Linked DNA regions of Prolixibacter sp. NT017. The protein of the gene in region 1 interacts with the protein of each later gene in a pairwise test. Links are inferred from orthologs where the notes say so. Each region holds a gene or a part of one and is shown on either strand. Other genes may lie near its edges.

Region 1 (4,040 bases):
AGCCTCCGCTCACACGAAGAGAACGGGCCAATAATGTCAGGAAACGAAACTATTTCACAAAATACGGCGACCAAGCCAGAAAGGTACTGGAATCGTTGCTGGACAAATATGCCGATGAAGGTATCACCGACATCGAAAGTTTGGATATCCTAAAGGTAAAACCATTAAATTCTTTTGGTTCACCAATGGAAATTATCAATGAATTTGGGGACAAAGAAAGTTACATGAAGGCCCTGAGAGAACTGGAACAGGAGTTATACAGCACTGGTGCATAATGCCGTTTGTCAAAGTACATATCCATTTGGTGTGGAGTACAAAAAATCACGAACCACTTTTGTATTCCAAGGAAGTGCGTGACAAACTATGGCAGCATATGCGCGAAAATGCACGTAAAAAAGATATTTATATTGATTACATCGGAGGCTATACCGATCACTGTCACTGCCTGTTTTCGCTGGGAATTGACCAGACGCTGCAAAAAGTAGTACAGCTAATCAAAGGAGAAGCTTCTTTCTGGTTCAACCGGCAACCGGATTTCAGCATAGCATTAAGAGGAAAAAAGCTGGAATGGCAGAATGATTATTTTGCCGTGTCGGTTTCTGAGTCCATGATAGATAAGGTCCGGAACTATATCAAACATCAGGAGGAACATCACCGACACAAAACTTTTCAGGAAGAGTATGACGAGTTTATTCATAAATTTGGGGTTCAAAAATCCAGGGAATGAAGATTTGGCTAAAGCCGGAAATAGTTCTGTTAACAATCACCCTCCGACTAAAGTCGGAGGCAATTCATCAAGTACAATTCTAAATTGTCTCGGGATTTAACTGAATTGCCCCTGACTTCAGTTGAATTGCCCCTGTCCCGAGAAATCGGGACAGTCAGGGGATAAAAAAGCAAAAACACCACGGGCTTTAGCCCAACAAAAAAAGGACACAATTTGTAAATGAATAAAGACAGATGGCATTTCATCCAGTACAGACCAAAAAGAAAACAAACGATTACACACTCAATTTAATACAAATCAAACGGATCAATTCACTATAACCCAAAAGAACGACTGAATTGCCCATGGCTTCAGCCATGGGATAAAAAAGGCAAAAACACCACGGGCTTTAGCCCAATAAAACCAAGGCATGGCAAACCTAAAAGGCATATTAGACAGCATCCGGAAAATCATGTGGCAGGACACCGGCCTCAACGGTGACGCGCAGCGTATCGAACAGTTGGGATGGATGCTCTTCTTCAAAATATTCTCCGACAAAGACAAGGAGCTCGAACTCCTCAACGATAAATACACCAGCCCCATCCCCGATGAATTGCACTGGGATGCCTGGGCCGGAGACGATGAAGGGATGACCGGCGACGAGCTTCAGGAATTTGTCGACCGGAAATTATTTCAGGCGCTTCGCAATTTGCCGGTATCGGCATCCGACGATTTGCGGAACAAACGGGTGTTAATTGTTCGCGAAGTATTCGAGGGCAACAACAACTACATGAAAAGCGGCATCAACATCCGCAAGGTGTTGAACAAGCTCAACGAAATTAATTTCAATATTGCCAAAGAACGTCATGCCTTTGGGGAACTCTACGAAACCATTCTGAAAGAACTGCAAAGTGCCGGCAAGAGTGGCGAATTCTATACCCCCCGGGCCGTCACCCAATTCATTTGCGAAATGATTGACCCGCAACTGGGCGAGAAAATCCTGGATCCAAGCTGCGGAACCGCTGGTTACCTCACAGCCGCCATCGAGCACCTGAGGAAACAGGCCAATAGTGTGGAACAAAATCAAAGCATCGCGAAAAATATCATGGGTTGGGAGTACAAACCATTGCCCTACTTGCTGGCTACCACCAACCTGATTCTGCACGACATTGATGTACCCAACATCATCTTCCGCGATTCGCTCGACCAACCGCTGAGCAACTACACCGAGAAGCACCGGGTGAAAGTCATCCTGGCCAACCCGCCGTTTGGAGGCATTGTTGCCAACAACAACGAGAACAACTTCCCGCAAAACTTCCGGACCAAAGAGAGTGCCGACCTCTTCCTCATCCTCATGATTCACCTCCTGAAAAAAGGCGGACGGGCCGGCATTGTACTACCCGACGGTTCACTTACCGGCGATGGCGTGAAACAACGGGTGCGCCGGAAACTGCTCGAAGATTGCAACCTGCACACCGTTATACGGCTGCCCAATTCGGTGTTTCAGCCCTATGCCACAGTAGCTACCAATCTGTTGTTCTTCACCAAAGGCGAGCCTACCAAAGAAATCTGGTACTACGAGCACCGCCTGCCCGAAGGACAGAAGAGCTACAGCAAAACCAAACCCATTAAGCTGAAAGAGTTCGATCCCGTTAAAAAATGGTGGGACAACCGAAAAGAATCCGACATCTGCTGGAAAGTCGATATCCAAACCATCATCGACCGCAACTACGATTTGGACATCAAGAATCCCAACAAACAGGAGGAAACCACCGAACACAGCAGTGCCGAACTCATGCAGATGCTCGAAACCTCGTTTGCCAAAAGCAAAACGTTGTTGAACCAGTTAAAAGAGGCGGTGAAATGAGCTGGAAAATGGAAACTTTTGGTACCCTCTTATCGGAAAGTCGTATTCCTTGCGAACATCCTAATATAGAAAGAAGGATACGGGTAAAATTAAATGTTCAAGGTGTTGAAAGAAGGCCCGTAGGTTCTGAAAAAGAAGGGGCAACAAAACAATACATTAGGAAAGCGGGCCAATTCATTTACGGAAAACAAAATTTTCATAAAGGGGCTTTTGGAGTTATACCAGAAGAACTTGACGGTTTCGAAACCAGTGCAGATATCCCGAGCTTTGATGTTAGAAAGGATTGTCTTGCTGAATGGATTTATTACTTTTTTAAAGCCGGTAATCGATATTTAGAATTAATTGAATATGCAAGGGGTGTTGGCTCCCAGAGAATACATCCAAAGCAATTATCTTCATTAAAGATACCTCTACCACCAATTGAAGAACAAAAAAGAATAATTGAAGAATTAAGATTTCTTGAATCAAATCCGTTATCCTCTGAGCTCTCCCACCAACTCGATCTAGTCAAACAACTCCGTCAGGCCTTTTTGCGCGAAGCCATGCAGGGCAAACTCGTTCCTCAGAATCCCGATGATGAACCCGCTTCGGTGCTGTTGCAAAAAATCAAAGCTGAAAAAGAGCGCCTCATCAAAGAGAAGAAAATTAAAAAGCAAAAACTTCTGCCTCCCATCAAAGAAGAAGAAATCCCGTTTGAAATACCCGAAAATTGGGTGTGGTGCAGATTGGGTGATGTAGTTGTTATGAGTAGAGGCCGATTTTCTGTGAGACCACGAAACGATTTAAGATATTTTAATGGTACTTATCCTTTTCTTCAAATTGGTAGTTTAGATGAAATCGGCTCTATCATATTTGAAGCTCCTCAATCACTGAACGAAAAGGGACTTGCAGTTTCAAAGATGTTTCCTAAGGGGACTATTGTAATAGCAATCGTTGGTGGCACAATAGGGAATTTGGGTGTACTCGGTAGAGATATGTGTTTTACTGATTCAATGGTGGGGTTCTATCCTTATAAAGACATTTATAACTCAAAATATATTTTGAACTTTTTAAGGTACCAACAACCTTCAATAAAGCATGCTTCATACCAAATGGCCGGTCAACCAAACATCAAAATTCCAACTCTATCTGAATTAATATTTCCTCTACCTCCACTTTCAGAGCAACATCGCATCGTAGCCAAACTAGACGAACTCATGCATTACTGCGACCGGTTGGAAGAGCAAATCAAAACCAGTCAACAACAAAACAACTTATTGTTGCAACAGGTATTGCGCGAAGCTTTGCGACCCCAACCCAAAACGGAAGAGGAAGAACTCCCCACAGCTGTCGAGCTAAAAGTGGTTTACAAAAAACCAAAAGCTCATAAGGGCACATCCAGAAAATGCGATCGGGCCGAACGGGCCATCCTCGCAGGCCACATCATTAATCACACCTATCGGGAAGACTTTGGACGGGTCAAATTTC
Region 2 (3,493 bases), 3.9 Mb from region 1 along the record:
AAAAGACGGTGCACAAGGCTGGGGAATACCGATGGCAACCGATATTGCCTTTTCACTGGGAATTTTGAGTCTGCTGGGAAAACGAGTTCCGCTTTCGCTGAAAATTTTCCTGGTAGCGCTTGCCATTGTCGACGACCTTGGAGCTATCATGGTCATAGCCATATTCTACTCATCGAACCTCCAACTGGAATACCTGATGCAGGCATTGGCACTGATTTCCCTGTTGCTTATCCTCAACTGGATGAGAGTACGCAAGCCATGGGTTTACGTCGTTATCGGAACCGTTGTCTGGTATTTCTTCCTGAAATCGGGTATTCATGCCACCATTGCCGGTGTATTGGTAGCCTTTACCGTTCCGGTTCGCCGGAATCTGATGACAAATGAATTCAACGACCATGTCGACAAATTCAACATGTGCGACGATTGTGCCACATCATACACCCTTCCCGACCAGGAAATACATAAACTCGATAATCTGAAGCGACAGATAAAGATGGTTCAGAGCCCGGCTCAACGCATCGAACACATGATGCACAAAATGGTGAACTATTTCATTATGCCGGTATTTGCACTCGGTAACGCAGGTGTTGTGCTCGATGGAAGCAACATGGGACCGTACGGCTATTTGAGCCTGAGTGTGGCCCTGGCGCTATTTGTTGGAAAAGCGTTGGGTATTACACTACTTTCGTGGGGCGGTGTGAAAATTGGATTAGCCGAGTTGCCGCAAAATATCAAATGGTCGCATATGTTTGGAGTCGCTATCCTGGGAGGCTTGGGCTTCACCATGTCGCTCTTTATTTCCAACCTGGCCTACTTCGACCTTTCGATGCTAAACGCTGCAAAACTGGGTGTTTTAGGCGGTTCGCTGGTAGCCGGGGTCGTCGGCTATTTGCTGTTGTCCCGGATTCTTCCACGACCGAAAAATGAAGAATTCAGTTATCCGGTGGAACCGTGATAATAATGAACCGTGAACAATAAAAATAAACAATAAAGGCTGAAGACCAGGCTCAGGAGAAGGCAAAGGCGAAAAAAATCAGAATAAGATTAAGTCTAAAATCTTGAATCTAACATCTCTTTTTTATGGATGTCAAAATAGAAGAAAGCTGGAAGAATGTATTATACGAAGAATTCGATCAACCCTATTTTGAATCGTTGGTGAAATTTGTCAAAGATGAATATGCCCAACACACCATCTATCCTCCCGGGAAGAAAATGTTCAATGCTTTCGATTCCTGCCCGTTCGATCAGGTAAAAGTGGTGGTACTCGGACAAGATCCCTATCACGGCCCCGGCCAAGCACACGGACTTTGCTTTTCCGTTCAGGATGGAATCGCTTTTCCACCCTCTCTGCAGAACATCTTCAAAGAGTTAAACAACGATTTGAATATTCCTGCACCCCAAAGCGGTAATCTTGAGCGATGGGCACATCAGGGAGTTTTCCTGCTCAATGCCACATTAACGGTCCGGGCTCGTCAGGCCGGTTCGCATCAAAACAAAGGTTGGGAGACTTTTACTGACGCAGTGGTCCGGAAACTCGCTGATGAAAAGGAAAACCTTGTTTTCTTACTGTGGGGAGCTTACGCCCAACGCAAAGGCGAGTTCATCGATACCAATAAACATCTCGTGTTAAAAGCACCTCACCCATCACCTTTTTCAGCCGACCGCGGCTTTTTCGGCTGCCGCCACTTCAGTAAAACAAATGCCTACCTGGAACAACATGGGAAAACTCCGATCGAGTGGTAGAAGAAATGCTGAATTCCAAATGTTTCATTTTAAAATTAACTGAAAATAGAAAAGACCGTTGATTATTGTTGGTACGAACGAAGATTCCCTGGGATATGAAATCAATTCAATCCCGATTTCCCGGGAGAACATTCGGCATTCAAAGTTTTCAGCCTCTCTTGTTCACGTAATCTCCATCTATCCTCTTTGCCTTTTCCTGCCCCTCTGCCTTAATTTTCCATCAACAGATCGCCCAGCTCCTCTACCGAGTCAACCAGTTTCCAGGCTCCGTTTTCCTGAAGCTCTCCGACTGAACCGTATCCGTAGGTAACGCCAACCGCTTTTATGTTGTGTGTTGAAGCTCCTTTCATATCGTGCAGCCGATCACCAATCATTATTGATTCCTCCGGAACAATGCCATATACCTGGATAAGAAATTCAATCACTTCCGCTTTATGATTACGGGTACCATCGAGTTCCGGGCCGGAAATTCCATCGAAAAACGGCAGCAATCCAAAATGACGGAGAATTTCGGTAGCGTATACCTTGGGTTTGCTGGTGGCGAGATAGATCTTCTTTCCTGCCGCTTTAACAGATGAAAGCAATTCGGGAATTCCCTCATATAACTCATTTTCATACATTCCCTTTTCGGGAAAATAAACCCGATACAGTTCAACTGCTTCGTCAGCTTCTTCATCCGTAAGGGAAAAATGATGTTTGAACGAATCGTGCAGAGGCGGACCAATAAAAGAAAGGAGTGTCTCTTCTTTAGGCGCTTCAATATTCATTTCGCGCAAAGCATAAAGAATGGAGTTGAAAATTCCCTCTTTAGGATCGGTAAGCGTGCCATCTAAATCAAAAAGGATGTTCCGGAAGCTCATGAGTGTTTTCGGGCAAAGATAAAAAAGTAAGAAAAGCTTCTTCTATTTAGCTCCAGAGTTTTCCTTTGCGACAATTTGAACGAGTCGTGGTTAGATAACGTGGCATAATTCGAACAATCGTCTTAACTTACGGTATATATTTTGTAAAAGAGAAAACCGAAAGTAGATTGTAACCAAAAGGAATCATCATGAAAAGACAAATTCAATTATTTGGCCTGATAACTTTTGCCCTGATACTGGGCTCCTGTTCACGACAAGTAACCCGTGTAGCCACCGATCAGGCTATCGATCTGAGCGGTCGCTGGAACGATACTGACTCGCGACTCACTGCACAAGCACTCACCGAACAAGTGCTCAATCAACGCTGGCTCGACGATTTTGAACGAGCACACGGACGCAAACCTGTTGTGGTTGTAGGACTGGTTTATAACAAATCGCACGAACACATCGATACCGATACATACATTAACGACATCGAGCGGTCGTTTATCAACAGTGGGAAAGTGCGCCTTGTACAGGCTGGCGCCAAACGCGACGAGCTTCGTGCCGAACGTCAGGATCAAAACACTTATGCCTCGCCGGGCACAGCAGCCAAGTGGGGACGCGAACTGGGTGCCGACTTTATTATGCAGGGAGATATCAGCTCTATCGTCGATTCGTACAAACGCGAAAAAGTCATTTTCTACCAGGTAAACGAAGAGCTGACTAATCTCGAAACCAATGAAGTTGTTTGGATGGGCGAAAAGAAAATTAAGAAAGCCGTCCGCAACTAAAATTCGTATCAAAAAAAATAAAACAGCCCTGTTCCGGTAACCGGAAAACACGGGGCTGTTTTCCCATTTCCGCAAACTTGTCAAACCCTTTCCCGGCATGAAGAAAATATTTTTCCT

The links. The genes of interacting proteins can lie anywhere in the genome.
Region 2: the proteins of GJU87_RS19510 (region 1) and ung interact in binary tests that used the Escherichia coli proteins (3 or more experiments, as listed by UniProt). The link is inferred for Prolixibacter sp. NT017 from one-to-one orthologs.

What each region holds. Positions count from the first base shown.
Region 1 is NZ_BLAV01000001.1:4,694,931-4,698,970, reverse strand. What follows is about bases 479-3,354. They hold GJU87_RS19510 (N-6 DNA methylase), read left to right. Parts: upstream 479-1,136; coding sequence 1,137-2,573; downstream 2,574-3,354. Other genes in these bases: GJU87_RS19505 (restriction endonuclease subunit S), read left to right, coding at 2,570-3,354; tnpA (IS200/IS605 family transposase), read left to right, coding at 479-727. Outside these bases: hsdR (EcoAI/FtnUII family type I restriction enzme subunit R), read left to right, coding at 1-275; more of tnpA, read left to right, coding at 275-478; more of GJU87_RS19505, read left to right, coding at 3,355-4,040. UniProt on the Escherichia coli protein: The subtype gamma methyltransferase (M) subunit of a type I restriction enzyme. The M and S subunits together form a methyltransferase (MTase) that methylates A-2 on the top and A-3 on the bottom strand of the sequence 5'-AACN(6)GTGC-3'.
Region 2 is NZ_BLAV01000001.1:803,360-806,852, reverse strand. What follows is about bases 1-2,911. They hold ung (uracil-DNA glycosylase), read left to right. Parts: upstream 1-1,080; coding sequence 1,081-1,743; downstream 1,744-2,911. Other genes in these bases: GJU87_RS03220 (penicillin-binding protein activator LpoB), read left to right, coding at 2,792-2,911; GJU87_RS03225 (HAD family hydrolase), read right to left, coding at 1,953-2,603; nhaA (Na+/H+ antiporter NhaA), read left to right, coding at 1-955. In the rest of the region: more of GJU87_RS03220, read left to right, coding at 2,912-3,376; GJU87_RS03215 (COG3014 family protein), read left to right, coding at 3,474-3,493. UniProt on the Escherichia coli protein: Excises uracil residues from the DNA which can arise as a result of misincorporation of dUMP residues by DNA polymerase or due to deamination of cytosine.